2 regions of the Streptomyces blastmyceticus genome follow, and region 2 is predicted to be linked to the other one. Evidence: riboswitches for the same ligand, from Rfam matches in the RefSeq annotation. Region 2 holds a riboswitch; the other holds the start of a gene.

Region 1 (9,323 bases), on a different contig from region 2:
CGGATCTGGTTGACGCGGCCCTGGACCTGGTCGCTGTCACCGGCACCGTCGACGATGGTCGTCTCGTCCTTGGTGATGACGACCTTGCGGGCGCGGCCGAGCAGGTCGAGACCGGCGTTCTCCAGCTTGAGGCCGACCTCCTCGGAGATGACCGTGCCACCGGTGAGGATGGCGATGTCGCCGAGCATGGCCTTGCGGCGGTCGCCGAAGCCCGGGGCCTTGACGGCGACGGACTTGAAGGTGCCACGGATCTTGTTGACGACCAGGGTCGACAGGGCCTCGCCCTCGACGTCCTCGGCGATGATCAGCAGCGGCTTGCCGGACTGCATGACCTTCTCGAGGAGCGGCAGCAGGTCCTTGACCGAGCCGATCTTCGAGTTGACGATCAGGATGTACGGGTCGTCCAGGGACGCCTCCATACGCTCCATGTCGGTGGCGAAGTACGCCGAGATGTAGCCCTTGTCGAAGCGCATACCCTCGGTGAGCTCCAGCTCCAGACCGAAGGTCTGGGACTCCTCGACGGTGATGACGCCTTCCTTGCCGACCTTGTCCATCGCCTCGGCGATGAGCTCGCCGATCTGGGTGTCGGCGGCGGAGATGGAGGCGGTGGAGGCGATCTGCTCCTTGGTCTCCACGTCCTTGGCCTGCTCGAGCAGGGCACCGGAGACGGCCTCGACGGCCTTCTCGATACCGCGCTTGAGGGCCATCGGGTTGGCGCCGGCGGCGACGTTGCGCAGGCCCTCGCGGACCAGCGCCTGGGCCAGGACGGTCGCGGTCGTCGTGCCGTCACCGGCGACGTCGTCCGTCTTCTTCGCGACCTCCTTGACCAGCTCGGCGCCGATCTTCTCGTACGGGTCCTCGAGCTCGATCTCCTTGGCGATGGAAACACCATCGTTGGTGATCGTGGGGGCGCCCCACTTCTTCTCGAGGACGACGTTGCGGCCCTTGGGGCCGAGGGTGACCTTGACGGCGTCGGCGAGCTGGTTCATCCCGCGCTCGAGACCGCGCCGTGCCTCCTCGTCGAACGCGATGATCTTGGCCATGTGAAGTGGTCCTCCCAGGACGGGGTGGATTTCTCCGGACCGCGCTGGCGCCCGCGACGGACGGCTCACCGGCCTGATGGTTCCTTGCCCCACCCGGCCGACGGACCTCACCGACGGTCCAAAACTGTCACTCTCACTCGGAGAGTGCTAACGCCAATGATTAGCACTCGACCCCCGAGAGTGCAAGCGCCTCTGCAGAAGGTGCACTCCTACGACGAGCCGGGACGGGCATGCCCGGGTACACACGGAACGCGTACGCGCGTACGCGCGCGAGGGCACACGAAGGGCCCGTACCCCGGTGCGCGGGTACGGGCCCCTCGGCGAGCTGAGTGAGCCGGTGGTCGATGCGCCGAGATCAGACGGCGAGCTTGACCATGTCCGCCTGCGGCCCCTTCTGGCCCTGCGAGATCTCGAACTCCACTCGCTGACCCTCCTCGAGGGTGCGGTAGCCGTCCATCTGGATCGCGCTGTAGTGGACGAATACATCCGCACCACCGTCGACCGCGATGAAGCCGTACCCCTTCTCCGCGTTGAACCACTTGACGGTGCCCTGAGCCATGCCTAACTCCCCTATTACTGGCCCTTGCGCAGGACCGCACTTCGCGGACCCGGGTCAGACCTCACCCCCGGAACACTCCCCCGCCAGCGGCAGGGGGAACCCCGGTGGTGTGCGCCGGAACGCGTCGACCGCGGCTGAATGTATCTGCACGGATGCCGTCTGCAACAGGTCACTCGGACGAGAATTCCTGGCGCGGCCGATTGCCGAAATGCGGCGAACTCCGGGGGATCCAGGGCAAGTCGGGCCGGGCATAGCACAAGCAACCCGACAATTCGCGCACACAGTTCGCGCACAACTTGACGGGTTCTCATATGCGTTCGGCACTGACGCCGGAGGGGGATCGCCCCAACTGTATCGCGCTCAACAGACGGAATCGCCCCGTCCACTTCATGGCCGGGGCGATTCCAAGGGTCTTTCGCAGGAAGCTTTCGTAAAGCTCAGCCCCCGGCGACGGCGGGGATGATCGACACCCCGGCGCCGTCGGGCGTGGGCGTCTGGAGCCCCTGCTCGAACCGCACATCGTCGTCATTGACGTACACGTTCACGAACCGCCGCAGCTTCCCCGCGTCGTCGAGTACGCGGGCGGCGATGCCGGGGTGGTTCTTCTCCAGATCGCCGATCACCTCGGCGAGAGTCGCCCCCTCGGCGGAGACTTCGGCGACACCGCCGGTGTAGGTGCGAAGGATGGTGGGAATGCGAACGCTGATGCTCATGGGTTTACACCTTCGGTGAGTAGGAAAGTGATCGTGGGCGCACACCGGCCCGCAGCCGTCAGCCGGCTACAGCCCCGCGGCGCGGAACGCCTCCAGCGACGGCCGGATGACCGCCGACGGCCCCGCCGTCACGGCGTCGAGCGTCTTCAGCCCGTCCCCCGTGTTGAGCACCACCGTCGTCAGCGAAGGATCGAGCACTCCCTGCTCGAGAAGCTTGCGGGTGACGCCCACCGTCACCCCGCCCGCGGTCTCCGCGAAGATCCCCTCCGTCCGGGCCAGCAGCCGGATCGCGTCGACGATCTCCGCGTCGTCCACGTCCTCCACGGCGCCGCCCGTCCGCCGGGCGATGTCGAGCACGTACGGCCCGTCCGCGGGGTTGCCGATCGCGAGGGACTTCGCGATCGTGTCCGGCTTCACCGGCCGTACGACGTCGTGGCCGTCCTTGAACGCGCGGGAGACCGGGGAGCACCCCTCCGCCTGCGCGCCGAAGATCCTGTACGGCCGGTCCTCGACCAGGCCCAGCGCGATCAGCTCCTTCAGCCCCTTGTCGATCTTCGTGAGCTGGGAGCCGGAGGCGATGGGGATCACGAGCTGGTCCGGCAGGCGCCAGCCCAACTGCTCGCAGATCTCGTACGCGAGGGTCTTGGAGCCCTCGCCGTAGTACGGGCGCAGGTTGACGTTGACGAAGCCCCAGCCCTCGCCGAGCGGGTCGCCGATCAGCTCGGAGCAGAAGCGGTTCACGTCGTCGTAGGTGCCCTCGATGCCGACGAGGTCGCCGCCGTAGACCGCGGCCATGACGACCTTGCCCGCCTCCAGGTCGTGCGGGATGAAGACGCAGGACTTGAAGCCCGCGCGGGCGGCGGCGGCGCCGACCGCGCCGGCGAGGTTGCCGGTCGAGGAGCAGGAGAGCGTGGTGAACCCGAAGGCACGCGCGGCCTCGACCGCGATGGCGACGACGCGGTCCTTGAAGGAGTGCGTGGGGTTGCCGGAGTCGTCCTTGACGTACAGCCCGCCGGTGACGCCCAGTTCGCGGGCGAGGTTGTCGGCCTTGACGAGCTTGGTGAAGCCGGGGTTGAGGCCGGGCTTGTCCGCGACGTCGGCGGGGACGGGCAGCAGCGGGGCGTAGCGCCAGATGTTGTCCGGACCGGCCTCGATGCGGCGGCGCAGGGCCTCGGGGTCGCCGGTGGGGAGGTCGTACGCGACTTCGAGCGGGCCGAAACAGGCGGCGCAGGCGAAGATGGGACCGAGGTCGAACCGCTCCCCGCACTCCCGGCACGAGAGGGCGGCGGCGGGACCGAGAGCGACAGAAGTGGTTGAGCTTTCGACAGACTGCACAGCCATGGAGGCGAGGCCCTTTCTCCTCATCTTCCCCGTGGCGGACGTCGCCACGAGACGGAATTGGCACCTTCCCCGCCGGGAGCCTCGCTGCTGTGAGCAAGACCGGCTGGAGGGTTGCCGGGGCTTCAACGGGCCGTGTCCCTCTGCCCCTCTGGATGAGCGGTATGGCACTGGGCTCGGCCCAGGCGTTTGTGATCGCGGCGACCCCGACATACGTCGGCGTTCCGCGTTGTTCAGACTGTAACCGAAGGCACGGGCGCCCGAGACAGTCGTCCGTACCGCGAGATACGTCACAGGGCAACGTCACAGCAAGAGGAGTCGTTCACGTGCTGGAAGAGGTGGAGCGCTGGCTGGACCGGCGGTCCTGGTCCGTCGGAGACCGTCCGCTCGACCAGCTGCTCGCGGCCAAAAGGGACACCGGCACCACGGTCGGCGTGGTGCTGCCCGCGCTGAACGAGGAGGCGACCGTCGGCGACATCGTGACCACGATCCGGCGCGAGCTGATGACGGACGCGGTGCCGCTGGTGGACGAGCTGGTGGTCCTCGACTCCGGCTCCACGGACCGCACGGCCGAGGCCGCCGCCGCGGCGGGCGCGCGCGTGGTGCACCGCGACTCGGTGCTGCCGCGCCTGCCCGCGCTGCCCGGCAAGGGCGAGGTGCTCTGGCGGTCGCTGCTGGCGACGAGCGGGGACGTCGTCTGCTTCGTCGACGCCGACCTGCGCGACTTCTCCGCGGACTTCGTCACGGGCATCGTCGGCCCGCTGCTGACCGACCCCGGCGTGCAGTTCGTGAAGGCGATGTACGACCGCCCGCTGGGCGAGGTCGCCGGGCAGGGCGGCCGGGTGACCGAGCTGGTGGCCCGCCCGCTGCTCAACCTGCACTGGCCGCAGCTGGCGGGCTTCGTCCAGCCGCTTGGCGGCGAGTACGCGGCCCGCCGCTCGCTCCTGGAGCGCCTGCCGTTCCCCGTGGGCTACGGGGTGGAACTGGGCCTGCTGGTCGACGCCCTCCACACGGTGGGCCTGGACGCGCTGGCCCAGGTCGACGTGGGCGTACGCGTCCATCGCCACCAGGACGGACGGGCCCTCGGGCGCATGGCGGCGGCGATCTACCGCACGGCGCAGCTGCGCCTGGCGCGGGGACATCTGGTGCGGCCCGTCCTCACCCAGTTCGAACGCACGGAATCGGGCTTCGCGCCGCGGACGTACGCGGTCGACACGGAGGAACGCCCTCCGATGGCGGAGATCCCGGAATACGTCGCGCGCCGCCGCGCGGCGTAGCTCTCTGGGTGCGGCTCGGTTGCCGCCTGCGGCGGGAGCTCCCCCAGCTACCGCTGGGAGGTGCCCCCAGCGGGCGCGTCCTCAATCGCCGGACGGGCTGGATTTCGCGGACCGTAGCAACGGACCCCCGCCCCGGGGACAAACGTTTGAACAGCCGCCCGCCCGGCAAGGCTGGGCACATGCAACCGCACATGCACGCCGCGCGGATCCTCGTCGCCTCCAACCGCGGACCCGTCTCGTACAAGCAGGACGCGGACGGCCGGCTGACCGCCGGGCGGGGCGGTGGCGGGCTCGTCTCGGGGCTGAGCGCCATGGACCGCGACGCGGGTGCCGTATGGGTGTGCACGGCCATGAGCGAGGGCGACCGCGAGGCGGCGCGGCGCGCGGGCCGCAGACTCGACGCCGAGGACACCGGCGGCCACCGGGTACGCATGCTGGACATCGACCCGGACACCTTCGCCGCCGCCTACAACGGCATCGCCAATTCCGTGCTGTGGTTCGTCCATCACCTGCTCTACGAGACGCCCCTGGCCCCCGTCTTCGACGCGGACTTCCGGCGGCAGTGGGCGGCGTACGAGGCGTACAACACGGCCTTCGCCGACGCCCTCGCCGAGGAGGCCGCGCAGGGCGCCGCCGTGCTCGTGCAGGACTACCACCTGACCCTGGTGCCCGCCCTGCTCCGGGAGCGGCGCCCGGACCTGCGGATCGGCCACTTCTCGCACACTCCCTGGGCCCCGCCGGACTACTACCGGCTGCTCCCGGACGACGTCGCGGAGCAGGTGCTGCGCGGCATCCTGGGCGGCGACCGCGCGGCCTTCCTGACCGAGCGCTGGGCGGAGGCGTTCGCCGACTGTTGCGCGCGGGTGCTGGGGGCGGAGATCGTCCGGGGGACGGGCGGGACGGCCGTGCTCTTCGAGGGCCGGACGACCCGGCTCGGCGTGCACGGGCTCGGCGTCGACGCGGACTTCCTGCGGGAGCGCGCGCACCGGCCCGACGTCGAGGAGCGGATGGCCGCGCTCCGGGAACAGATCGGCCCGGACCGCAAGGCGATCGTGCGCGTCGACCGCACCGAGCTGTCCAAGAACATCGTGCGCGGCCTGCACGCCTACCGCCGACTACTGGAGGACCACCCGGAGTGGCGGGGCGAGGTCGTCCACGTCGCCTTCGCGTACCCCTCGCGGCAGGACCTGCGGGTCTACCGCGACTACACGGCGGAGGTAGAGCGGGTCGCGCGGGAGATCAACTCCACGTTCGGCACGGTCGATTGGGAACCGGTCGCCCTGCACGTCAAGGACGACTTCGCCCGCTCCCTGGCCGCCTACCGCCTCGCCGACGTCGCCCTCGTCAACCCCATCCGCGACGGCATGAACCTGGTTGCCAAGGAGGTCCCCGTCGTCTCCGACCACGGCTGCGCCCTGGTCCTCTCCCGCGAGGCGGGCGCGGTGGCCGAACTGGGCGACGACGCGCTGGTCGTCAACCCGTACGACGTGGAGGCCACGGCCCGCGCCCTGCACTCCGCTCTCCTGATGGACCCGGACGAACGGGGCGCACGCTCGAAGCGCCTGTCCGTGGCGGCAACTGCGCTCCCTCCGGCACGCTGGTTCCTGGATCAACTGGACGCTTTGTAGGCAGGAAACAACCCCCGGAGCGCACGCCGGGCAAACAACCGGGCAGCCTTCGGCAAAGTGCTTCGGGCCGCCGCCTGTACCGACCCGCCCCCGGGTAACCATTGCGGCATGCCAATCGCCCCACCCCGCCGAGCCGCCGTCGCCGCGGCCTGCGCAGCAGTCACCCTGCTGGCCCTGACAACGGGCTGCTCCTCCGACTCCGGAAGCAAGAGCTCCGACGCCAAGAACGCCAAGTCCGGCGCCTCACCCTCCACTTCGTCCTCAGGGTCCACGTCGCCCTCCACGGGAGGGGACGCCATACCCGCGGGCCCGGGCCCCCAGCCCGCGTACACCGTGCAGAAGCAGCCGGACCCCGGCACCTGTCACTACCGCTACACCACGGACAAGCAGCCCCTGCCCGACCCCAAGTGCACCCCGGGGGCGACCAATCCGAAGGTCACCCAGGCGACGCTGAAGACCACGATCTGCAGCAGCGGCTACACCAAGGGCATCCGGCCGCCCGTGAGCATCACCGGCCGCGAGAAGACCGCCAACGCGGCGTCGTACGGCTACAAGGGCTCCTTGCGGGACTACGAGTACGACCACTTGATCAGCCTCCAGCTCGGCGGCGACCCCAACGACCCGCGCAATCTGTGGGTCGAGCCGCCCTCCCCCGGTCACAAGCCGGACGCCGGGCCCAACAACCCCAAGGACGTGGTCGAGACCAAGCTCAAGACCGCGATCTGCTCGGGCAAGACGGACCTCGTCAAGGCGCAGCAGGCCATCGCCCACGACTGGACGACGGCGCTGAAGAGCCTCGGCCTGCCGGAGAAGGCGGCCGGCGGCGAGCCGACGGCCGTCAAGGACCCTGACGACGGCTGAGGTCAGCCGGTGGTGAGGCGGTCCGCGAGGGCCGTCAGCAGCTCCACGACGCCGGCCGGGCCGTCGACCACGAGATCGGCCCGTTCGGCGAGTTCGGTGACCTCCGTGCTCCCGCTGCACACGAGGAGCCCGGCCGTCCCTTCGGCGCGCAGCTTCTCCACGGCGGCGAAGGCGGCGAGATCGCCGAGGTCGTCACCGGCGTAGAGGACGGAGCGGGCGCCCGTCTCGCGTACGTACTCGGCGAGGGCCACGCCCTTGTCGATGCCCGGCGGGCGCAGCTCCAGGACGAACCGGCCCGGTTCGACGATCAGGCCGTGGCGCTCGGCGAGCGCCGCCAGCGGGCCGCGCAGGGCGTCGTACGCGGCCTGGGGGTCGGCGGCGCGCCGGGTGTGCACGGCGATGGCGCGGCCCTTGTCCTCGACCCAGGTGCCCCGCCAGGAGCCGGACCGGTCGAGCTCGCCGGGCAGTGCCGCCTGGACGGCCGCGACGCCGGGGTGCGGGGCGGGGGCCTTCACGGTGCCGCTGACGGCGTCCCAGCGCTCGGCGCCGTAGTGCCCGAGGACGACCAGGTGCTCCAGCCCCTCGACCCCGGCGAACCCTCCGTAGCGCACGGCCACGCCCGCCGGGCGCCCGGTGATCACGGCGACGGACCGCACCTTCGGCGCGAGGCGCGCGAGCGCGGGCACGGCGCCGGGGTGGGCGCGGGCCTGTTCCGGGTCCGCGACGATGGGAGCGAGCGTGCCGTCGAAATCGAGCGCGACGACGCTCTTGTCCGGGGCGGCGAGCAGCTCGGCGAGGCCGTGACGCCCGGCGCGAGTACGGGGTTCGGGAAGCGGGTGACTGCCCATGGGGATGACCTTACTGTGCGGCACCCTCGCGCGGGGCCTGCTTGCACAGCGGCGGTTTCACCGGGGCTCCGCCCCGGACGCCCACTACCGCCGCCCCCGCCTCGCGTCGCGCAGCCGGCGCAGCCGGTTCACCGTCACGGGGTCGTACGCCACCGCGGCCGCGTCGTCCAGCAGCGCGTTCAGCAGCTGGTAGTAGCGGGTCGGCGTCAGGCCGAGGTCCTCGCGGATGGCGCGTTCCTTGGCGCCCGCGCTCGCCCACGTCCGCCGTTCGAACGTCAGCACCGCACGGTCCCGCTCGGAGAGCCGCGGCGTCCCGTCGTCCGGATCGGAGCTCATGTGACCGTCCTAGCGCCCCTGGCTCGCGTTCTCCAAGGAGTTCGCCTCGCGCTCGATCTCGCTGAGGACGCTGGTCGCGTCGCCGCCGGTCTTCACCGTGTCGCCGATCTTCTCCTTGATCGCCTTGCTGACCGCCGCCCAGGACGTCTTGTCGGCGGGGTAGAACTCCGCGTTCTCCAGCTGCTCCAGGAACGGCCGCAGTTCCTTGCGGTTGTCGTCGGCGTGCATCTTCGCGGAGGCGGAGGAGGTCACGGGCAGCAGGTCGTACTGGCCGGTGAAGTCCAGCACGTTCTGGGTGGTGTAGACGAAGTCGAGGAAGGTACCGATCTGGTCCCGGTTGCCGTTCTGCTTGAACGCCATCATCCAGTCGGCGACGCCCATGGTCGACTTGGACTTGCCCTTGATGCCGGGCAGCGGAGCGGTGATGTACTTGATGCCCTTGGCCTTGGCCTGCTGCATCAGCGTGGGGTGGCCGTTGAGCATGCCGACGTCGCCCTTGCAGAAGGCGTCGAAGACGTCCTGCCGGTTGGTGCGGGCGGGGTCGCCGGGGCCGGTGAGCTTCTTGCCGACGAGCTCGTCGCGCAGCCAGTCCAGCGCCTTGGCGTTCTCGGTGCGGGCGATGGTGTACCCGCCGTTGGCGTCGGTGTAGCCACCGCCGCCGCTGAGGAACCACATCATCGTCTCGGCCGGTGCCTCCTCCGGGCCGAGGGGCAGGCCGAA
Region 2 (9,323 bases):
ACTACTGGCACTTCGTCGACGTGGTCTGGATCGGCCTCTTCGCCACGATCTACTTGATCAAGTAATCGAAGATTTCGGTTCGGTCCGCACCGGACCAACAGTCCAGCATCGACGCAGAAGATCCTGACACCGGGGTAATCCGTGAAAAAGCTCTCCGCACGACGACGCCATCCGCTGGCGGCGGTCGTCGTCCTACTCTTCGCGCTGGCGGTAACTGGGGGGCTGTACGCCGCGTTCGCGCCGGCGGACACGGCCAAGGCCGATGACACCGCCGCCCAGTCCCTTGCCATCGAGGAGGGCAAGAAGCTCTATTCCGTGGGCTGCGCAAGCTGCCACGGCACCGGCGGTCAGGGCACCACCGACGGCCCGAGCCTCGTCGGCGTGGGCGCCTCGGCCGTCGACTTCCAGGTCGGCACCGGCCGCATGCCGCTCCAGCAGCAGGGCGCCCAGGCGCCGAAGAAGAAGGCGATCTACGACCAGGCTCAGATCGACCAGCTCGCCGCCTACATCGCCTCGCTCGGCGCCGGTCCCTCGGTTCCGTCCAAGGACCAGTACAGCCCCGACGGCGCGGACATCGCCAAGGGCGGGGAGCTCTTCCGGACGAACTGCGCCCAGTGCCACAACTTCACCGGCAAGGGCGGCGCGCTCTCCAACGGCAAGTTCGCTCCGGACCTGACGGACGTCAACCCGAAGCACATCTACGAGGCCATGCAGACCGGCCCGCAGAACATGCCTTCCTTCCCCGACACCACGATGACGGAGAAGAACAAGAAGGACATCATCGCGTACCTCGACACGGTCAACAGCAGCAAGTCGGAGAGCCCGGGCGGCCTCGAACTCGGTGGCCTCGGCCCCGTCAGTGAGGGCCTGTTCGCGTGGATCTTCGGCCTCGGTGCGCTGATCGCCGTCGCCATCTGGGTCGCCGCCCGGACCGCAAAGGCCAAGAAGTCATGAGTAGCCAAGACATTCCAGAAGAGCACCTGCCGAGCGCGCAGGGCGACACGCACACCAGCGCCGTGACCAAGCCGGCCGGCGACCCGTTCGCCGACCCGGGCCTGCCGCCGCACGAGCACCGCGTCCAGGACATCGACGAGCGGGCCGCGAAGCGCTCCGAGCGGGCGGTCGCCTTCCTGTTCCTGCTGTCGATGGTGGCCACGGTCGGGTTCATCGCCTCGTACGTGTCCATCCCGGTCGGCAAGATCATTTACGTCTTCCCGATCGGCCACATCAGCGCGCTGAACTTCGCGCTGGGGCTCACCCTCGGTGTGGCGCTGTTCTGCATCGGCGCGGGCGCGGTCCACTGGGCCCGCACCCTGATGTCCGACGTGGAGGTCGCCGACGAGCGGCACGCGATCGCCGCCGAGCCCGAGGTCAAGGCCAAGGTCCTGGCGGACTTCGCGGCGGGTGCCGAGGAGTCGGCGTTCGGCCGTCGCAAGCTGATCCGCAACACCATGTTCGGCGCGCTGGCCCTGGTGCCGCTCTCCGGCGTGGTGCTGCTCCGCGACCTCGGTCCGCTGCCGGGCACCAAGCTCCGCAAGACCGCCTGGTCCGAGGGCAAGATGCTGATCAACCAGAACACGAATCAGCCGCTGCGCCCCGAGGACATCCAGGTCGGGTCCCTCACCTTCGCCATGCCCGAGGGCATGAAGGAGGAGGACCACGATTTCCAGAAGGAGATCGCCAAGGCCGCCCTGATGATCGTCCGGCTCCGTCCGGAGAACATCAAGGACAAGAAGGAACTCGACTGGTCGGCGGACGGTATCGTCGCCTTCTCCAAGATCTGCACGCACGTCGGCTGCCCCATCAGCCTCTACGAGCAGCAGACGCACCACGTGCTCTGCCCGTGCCACCAGTCCACCTTCGACCTGTCCGACGGCGGACGGGTGATCTTCGGTCCGGCCGGACACGCTCTGCCGCAGCTGCGGATCAAGGTCAATGACAAGGGCTACCTCGAGGCGATGGGCGACTTCGCCGAGCCCGTCGGTCCTGCCTTCTGGGAGCGCGGATGAGTACTGCAACAGACAACAGGCGCAAGGCGCCCGCGGGCGAGCGGGTAGCCGACTGGGCCGACGGCCGGCTGGGCATCTACAGCCTGGCCAAGGCCAACATGCGCAAGATCTTCCCGGACCACTGGTCCTTCATGCTGGGCGAGGTCTGCCTCTACAGCTTCCTGATCATCATCCTCACGGGTGTGTATCTGACGCTGTTCTTCCACCCGAGCATGCAGGAGACCGTCTACCACGGTCCCTACGTCCCCATGCAGGGCATGCGGATGTCGGAGGCCTTCGCCTCCACGCTGAACATCAGCTTCGACGTCCGTGGCGGTCTGCTGGTCCGGCAGATCCACCACTGGGCCGCGCTGATCTTCCTCGCGGGCATGTTCGTCCACATGATGCGCGTCTTCTTCACGGGCGCGTTCCGCAAGCCGCGTGAGATCAACTGGCTGTTCGGCTTCCTGCTGTTCGTGCTGGGCATGTTCACCGGCTTCACCGGTTACTCCCTGCCGGACGACCTGCTGTCCGGCACCGGTGTGCGGTTCATGGAAGGCGCGATCCTCTCCTTCCCGATCGTCGGCACGTACATGTCGATGTTCCTCTTCGGCGGAGAGTTCCCCGGCGCGGACTTCGTGCCGCGGTTCTTCTCGATCCACGTCCTGCTGCTGCCGGGCATCATGCTCGGCCTGGTCGTGGCGCACATGATCCTCGTGATCTACCACAAGCACACGCAGTTCCCCGGCCCCGGCCGGACCAACAAGAACGTCGTCGGCATGCCGCTGATGCCGGTCTACATGGCCAAGGCGGGCGGCTTCTTCTTCCTGGTCTTCGGTGTGATCGCGGCCATCGCCGCGCTCGCCTCGATCAACCCGATCTGGGCCATCGGCCCGTACCGGCCGGACCAGGTGTCCACCGGCGCCCAGCCCGACTGGTACATGGGCTTCGCCGAGGGTCTGATCCGTGTCATGCCGGGCTGGGAGATCAACCTCTGGGGCCACACGCTCGTCCTGGGCGTGTTCATCCCGATGATGGTCTTCCCCGTGGTCCTGGGCGCCATCGCCGTCTACCCGTTCGTCGAGTCCTGGGTGACCGGTGACAAGCGCGAGCACCACCTGCTGGACCGTCCGCGGAACGCCCCGACGCGCACCGCGTTCGGTGTCGCCTGGATCACCGCGTACTTCGTGATGCTCATCGGTGGTGGAAACGACCTGTGGGCCACCCACTTCCACCTCTCGATCAACGCCATCACCTGGTTCGTCCGCATCGGCTTCTTCGTCCTGCCGGTCCTGGCCTTCGTGGCCACCCGGCGGATGTGCATGGGCCTCCAGCGCCGCGACAGGGACAAGGTGCTGCACGGCCGCGAGTCGGGCATCATCAAGCGCCTGCCGCACGGTGAGTTCGTCGAGGTCCACGAGCCGCTCTCGCAGGAGCAGCTGCACACCCTCACCGCGCACGAGCAGCCCAAGCCGCTCGAGCTCGTTCCCGAGGTCGACGAGAACGGTGTCGAGCGCAAGGCCGGCGCCACGCAGAAGCTCCGCGTGAAGCTCTCCAAGGGCTTCTACGGCGAGGGGACGCAGATCCCCAAGGCCACCGCGGAGGAGTTCGAGGAGATCACCAGCGGCCACGGCCACCACTGATCCCGGTCAGACCGGCCCCGGCCGGTCAGTGATCGCTGATCGCCACAGCAAGAGCCCCGTCCAGCGCGTGGACGGGGCTCTTCGCCGTCTGTGGGCCTGGATAGGCTGGACCGGCAGAGCCCCGGACGGCCGCGGCTCTCCGACCGACCACCAGGAGCGTGGACCATGAACGTTGTGACCCCGGCAGGCGGCGACAGCGCGGTGGCACCCTCCTGGCCGGGTCTGCTGAACGCCCTGCTGAACGGATCGGACCTCGGCGCGGACGACACCGCCTGGGCCATGGACCGGATCATGCGCGGTGAGGCCACCGACGCCCAGATCGCCGGATTCGCGGTCGCGCTGCGGGCCAAGGGCGAGACGGTCGCCGAGATCTCCGGCCTCGTCCGGGCGATGTACTCGCACGCCAACCTCATCGAGGTGCCGGGACCGAGCGTCGACATCGTGGGCACCGGCGGCGACGGCGCCAAGACCGTCAACATCTCCACGATGGCCTCGATCGTCGTCGCCGGCACCGGCGCCAAGGTCGTCAAGCACGGCAACCGCGCAGCGTCCTCCTCCAGCGGTGCCTCGGACGTCCTGGAGAAGCTGGGCGTCAATCTGGACCTGACGCCGCGCCGGGTGGTGGAGGTCGCCGAGGAGGCGGGCATCACCTTCTGCTTCGCCGTGAAGTTCCACCCCTCGCTGCGCTATGTCGCGGCCGCGCGGCGCGAACTGGGCATCCGCACCACCTTCAACGTGCTCGGCCCGCTGACCAACCCCGCGCGGGTGCGCGCCCAGGCGACCGGTGTCGCCGACGCCCGGATGGCCCCGATCCTCGCCGGGGTGCTCGCCGAGCGCGGCTCCTCGGCGCTGGTCTTCCGCGGGGACGACGGGCTGGACGAGCTGACCACCACCGCGACCTCGCGGGTCTGGCTCGTCCGCGACGGCCGGGTCGAGGAACAGCCCTTCGACCCGCGGGACGTGGGCATCCCGCTGGTCCCGGTCGAGGCGCTCAAGGGTGCCGACGCGTCGTACAACGCCGACGTCGCCCGCCGCCTGCTGGCCGGGGAGACCGGGCCCGCGCGGGACGCGGTGCTGCTGAACGCGGCCGCCGCGCTGGTGGCGCTGGCCCCCACGGACGCGCCCCTGACCGAGCAGATCGCGGCGGGCATCGCCCGCGCCGCCGAGTCGGTCGACTCCGGCGCGGCGAAGCGGGCGCTGGACCGCTGGGTCGCCGCGAGCAACGCGTAGCCGTACGGCCCGTATCGGTGTCCGGGGAGCACCCGGACACCGACGCGGGACGCCGGGCGGCCCCCGTGACGGCGTCCGTGATGCGGACGCCCTTTCCGCCCGACGATCAGCTGTGCCATACTCTCCGCCAGGTCACGAGTGACAGCGACACGGCCCCGGCCCGCTGTCCGGCAACCCTCCTTCCGTGGCGGGGTGCCCCGGGTGATGACCAGGTCGCAGGCAAAGAGGTCTGCGGCAAGCGCGGATCCCTCGCCAGGGATCCTGGTTGTCGAGGGAGATCCTCCATGATTCAGCGAATGCGATAGGGCCTCGGGCCCGTTTCCCCTGCGCTCCGCATGGCTACAGCTGTGCGCCGAGTCGCCTTTTCCGCACACCGCAGAGGTCTTTCTCGCGGGTGCGTGTACACAGCCTTTCCGCCTTGTACCCGGGAGAATTCGCCATGTCCGCATGCCCTGTTGCCGCCGAGCCCACCGTCGACCGCGCCCCCCTGCCCGTCCTCGGCAACGACGTCCGCGTCCCGCTCGTCACCGGGGGAGAGGTGACCTACGCGGCCCTCGACTACGCGGCCAGCGCGCCCGCGCTCCGCCGGGTGTGGGACGACGTGGCGGCGTACGCCCCGTACTACGGCAGCGTGCACCGCGGGGCGGGCTACCTCTCGCAGCTGTCGACCGACCTCTTCGAGAACAGCCGGGCGGAGATCGCCGCGTTCCTCGGCTGCCGCGCCGACGACCAGGTCGTCCTCACCCGCTCGACCACCGACTCGCTCAACCTCCTCGCGGCCGTACTCCCGCAGGGCACCCGGGTGTTCGTCTTCGAGTCCGAGCACCACGCGGCGCTGCTGCCGTGGGACCGGCGCGCGGACGTCGCGGTCACCTACCTCGACGCGCCCCGCTCGCCGCGCCAGGCGGTCGAGATCCTGGAGCACGCCCTCGCGGACCGCGAGCCCTACGGCCCCGCCCTGGTCTGTGTGACGGGCGCCTCCAACGTGACCGGCGAGCTGTGGCCCGTACGGGAGTTGACGGCCGCCGCCCACGCGCACGGCGCCCGGATCGTCGTCGACGCGGCCCAACTGGCGCCGCACCACCCGGTGGACCTCGCGGACCTGGACGCCGACTGGATCGCCTTCTCCGGGCACAAGCTGTACGCGCCGTTCGGCGCCGGGGTGCTCGCCGGGCGCCCCGACTGGCTGCGGGACGCGGAGCCCTACCTCGCGGGCGGCGGAGCCAGCCGCGCGGTGACGCGGGGCGCCGGGGGCGGGGTGGACGTCGAGTGGCACGACAGCGCCGCCCGGCACGAGGCTGGCTCGCCCAATGTCATCGGCGCCTACGCCATCGCCTCGGCCTGCAAGGCGCTGAGCGAGGCGGGCTTCGACCGGCTCGTCGAGCGGGAGCGGCAGCTGATCGCGACGGTCCGGGAGGGCCTCGCCGCGGTGCCGGGGGTGCGGGTGCTCTCGCTCTTCGGCGACGACGCCCCGCGGGTCGGCGTGCTGTCGTTCGTCGTGGACGGCTGGAACAGCTCGCACTTCGCGGCGGCGCTGTCCGCGGAGTACGGCATCGGGGTGCGCGACGGGCTGTTCTGCGCGCATCCCCTGGTGCGGACCCTGCTGGGCGGCGACCGGGACGCCTCGGGCGAGTGCGGGGCCCCTGACGGGGGTTCGCTGAACGCGGTACGGGTCAGCTTCGGGGCGGGGACGCCGGACGAGCATGTGGAGCGGTTCGTGCGGGCGGTGCGTGAGTTGGTCAGGGACGGCGCGCGGTGGACCTACCGGACCGAGAACGGCCGCTGCGTGCCCGTGTAACGGCGCGCTCCCCGGCTCCGCCGGATCGCTACGCCTCCAGGCCGATCGCGAACGCCGCCTCCAAGTCGTGCTGCGAATACGTGCGGAAGGCGATGTGGGTCTCCGTGGCGGCGACTCCGGGGACCTTGCTGATGCGGCCCGGGATGACGTCGGCCAGGTCGTCGTGCCGGGCCACCCGCACCATGGCGATCAGATCCTGCGCCCCGGTCACCGAATAGACCTCGCTGACCCCCTCCAGCGCGGCGATCTGCTCGGCGATCTCGGGGATCCGGTCGACGTCGGTCTTGATGAGCACGATCGAGGTGATCACGGCTGGGCTCCTATCGGGGGCCGGGGGGTGGGTCCCCGGGAGGTCGCGGCCCGTCGCCGGACGCGGCCGTGCTCTTCACTCTAGCCGCACACCTGTACCGGGCCCACGCGTACAGGAAGCCCAGCGCGAAGCCCAGCACATGGGCCAGGTAGGCCACCCCGGGCCGGTCGCCCGCGGTGCGGGCGGCCAGCCACTGGAGGACGAACCAGAAGAGCAGCACCGCCCACGCGGGGAAGCGCAGCGGCAGGAAGAAGAGGAACGGGAAGAGACTGGTGACCCGGGCCCTGGGGAAGAGACAGAGGAAGGCTCCGAGCACCCCGGAGATCGCCCCGGACGCCCCGACCAGCATCTGGAGGGAGTCGGCGTGCGCCGCCGCGTAGCCGAGCAGGGCCAGCACCCCGGCGGCGAGGTAGAAGAGGGCGAAGGAGGCCCGGCCCATCCGCTCCTCGGCCATGGCGCCGAAGACATAGAGGAAGAGCATGTTCCCCAGCAGATGCAGCCAGTTGCCGTGCACGAAGAGAGCGGTGAGCGGGGTGAGCAGCCGCTCCGGCGAGCCGTGCCAGAGCTCCTCGGGCACCACGCCCCAGCGCTCGAAGTAGGCGGTCTGCGCGACCAGCAGGTCGCCGGCGCCGTGCGGGCCCGGGGGACCGGTCAGGCCCGACGCGGGGCCGAGCAGGAAGACGGCGCAGCAGATGCCGATGAGGGCGTAGGTGACCAGGGGTGCGGCCCGGCGGTGGGACGGTGGGCTCCGGCGCGCTGCCTTTCCGAGCATGGCCAGATCATGGCGTACGGGCAGCAAAGCGCACAGAGTGCCTCGCCGGGCCGGTGCCGGACGGCCTGTGCGCGACTGTGCCCCGCGCCGCATGACCATCAGGCCGTAGGGTTACGGGAAGCACTCCCGCAGTGACGGCACCACGCGGTCCGACGGCGTTGTCGCGGACGGAACAGTTGACGAGGACGGACGACGACATCATGGGCGTTCCCCAGCCGACGGACGCAACGCGCTGGCGCTGCACGCTGTGCGGCAACCTGACCCGGTTCGACGTCACGCGCACCACCAAGGCCGTGGAATATGTGCACCTCGACCTGGCCGGAGAGCCTCGGGTGGAGGAGCGGGACGTGGTCAGTGAGACGATCGAGTCCGTACGTTGCCGGTGGTGCAACGCGGTCGACCAGATCGAGCTGGTGGACAGGCCGGGCGCGAGCGCCTGAAGAACGGGAGCGGTGAGCGGTGGTTGAGCACACAGGCGGCGCGGACGCGGCCGGTGAACCGGATGACACCGGTGGGGCCGACGGCGTCGCCGAGGTGCTCGACCGACCCCTGCCCGAGGGCGTCAGGCGGCGGGTCATCGGCCTGGTCGCGGAGGCGTTCGGCGGCCTGACGGTCACCGAACTGCCGCCCGCGCTGCGGCAGTACGCCCGCTTCACCCCGAGCCGCCGGGCCAAGTTCGCGGGCAACGCCATGGCCGCCGCCGTGGAGAACGACGCCGCCTTCCGGCAGCGGATCTCCGCCCGGCTGCGGGAGACGGGCTCCGAGCTGGCCGAGGCGCTCGACGCCGGCGCGCCGCCCGCGGCCGCGGACCCCGAGGACGTCGCGGCCATGGCCTTCGTGCTGCGGCCCGCGGGCTGGGTCAAGCTGGTCACCGCGGCCGGCGAGGAGGCCCAGCGGGCGAGCGCCGAGCGGGCCGGCGAGGAGGCCCAGCGCGAGCTGCGGCGGCTGCGCGAGGAGCTGGCCGAGGCCCGCGCCGACGCCCGCACGGAGACCGACCGGATCCGCGTCGAGCTCGAAGCCGCCCGCAAGGAGAACGACGCGATGCAGCGCAAGCTGCGCAGCGCCATGAGCGATGTGCGGCGCGGCGAGGCGGCGTTGCGCAAGGCGGAGGCCGAGCTGGAGTCCGTACGGTCCGCCGGTGCCGCCGAGAAGGCGGCCGCCCTGGGCGAGGCGCGGCGGCTCAAGGCGCGGCTCGCGGAGGCCGAGTCGGGGCTGGAGGCGAGCCGCCGGGCGGTGCGCGAGGGGCGCAGCGTGGAGGACATGCGGCTGCGGCTGCTGCTGGACACCGTCCTGGACGCGGCGCAGGGACTGCGCCGCGAGCTGGCCCTGCCGCCCGCCTCCACCCGCCCCGCGGACACCGTGGACGCCGTGGAGCCGGGCAGGATGACGCCCAAGGACATCGCCACGCGGGCCCTGTCGGAGACCGACCCCGCGCTCCTGGACCAGCTGCTGGCCCTGCCGCAGGCGCATCTGGTGGTCGACGGCTACAACGTCACCAAGACCGGCTATCCGACGATGCCGCTCGACAAGCAGCGGCTGCGGCTGCTGGGCGGCCTCGCGATGCTGGCCGCGCAGACGGGCG

Evidence for each region. Region 2 has a riboswitch for S-adenosylmethionine ahead of ABD269_RS04020 (aminotransferase class V-fold PLP-dependent enzyme). Riboswitches for the same ligand answer to the same signal wherever they lie in the genome.
Region 1: linked by a shared signal. The riboswitch ahead of thrC (threonine synthase) and the one ahead of ABD269_RS04020 (aminotransferase class V-fold PLP-dependent enzyme) in region 2 are both predicted to bind S-adenosylmethionine.

What each region holds. Positions count from the first base shown of each region.
Region 1 covers NZ_BAAABW010000002.1:176,363-185,685, forward strand. Annotated here, with positions in the region: gene groL (chaperonin GroEL) at 1-1,043, opposite strand, end outside; gene ABD269_RS02900 (cold-shock protein) at 1,399-1,602, opposite strand; gene ABD269_RS02905 (MoaD/ThiS family protein) at 2,040-2,315, opposite strand; gene thrC (threonine synthase) at 2,382-3,656, opposite strand; SAM riboswitch class I at 3,674-3,815, opposite strand; gene ABD269_RS02915 (glucosyl-3-phosphoglycerate synthase) at 3,980-4,930, shown strand; gene ABD269_RS02920 (alpha,alpha-trehalose-phosphate synthase (UDP-forming)) at 5,110-6,558, shown strand; gene ABD269_RS02925 (hypothetical protein) at 6,667-7,419, shown strand; gene otsB (trehalose-phosphatase) at 7,422-8,267, opposite strand; gene ABD269_RS02935 (DUF3263 domain-containing protein) at 8,352-8,603, opposite strand; gene ABD269_RS02940 (extracellular solute-binding protein) at 8,613-9,323, opposite strand, start outside.
Region 2 covers NZ_BAAABW010000003.1:33,091-42,413, forward strand. Annotated here, with positions in the region: gene ctaE (aa3-type cytochrome oxidase subunit III) at 1-65, shown strand, start outside; gene qcrC (cytochrome bc1 complex diheme cytochrome c subunit) at 142-954, shown strand; gene qcrA (cytochrome bc1 complex Rieske iron-sulfur subunit) at 951-2,009, shown strand; gene qcrB (cytochrome bc1 complex cytochrome b subunit) at 2,006-3,631, shown strand; gene trpD (anthranilate phosphoribosyltransferase) at 3,797-4,861, shown strand; SAM riboswitch class IV at 4,992-5,108, shown strand; gene ABD269_RS04020 (aminotransferase class V-fold PLP-dependent enzyme) at 5,301-6,659, shown strand; gene ABD269_RS04025 (Lrp/AsnC family transcriptional regulator) at 6,688-6,969, opposite strand; gene ABD269_RS04030 (rhomboid family intramembrane serine protease) at 6,980-7,741, opposite strand; gene ABD269_RS04035 (hypothetical protein) at 7,942-8,181, shown strand; gene ABD269_RS04040 (NYN domain-containing protein) at 8,201-9,323, shown strand, end outside.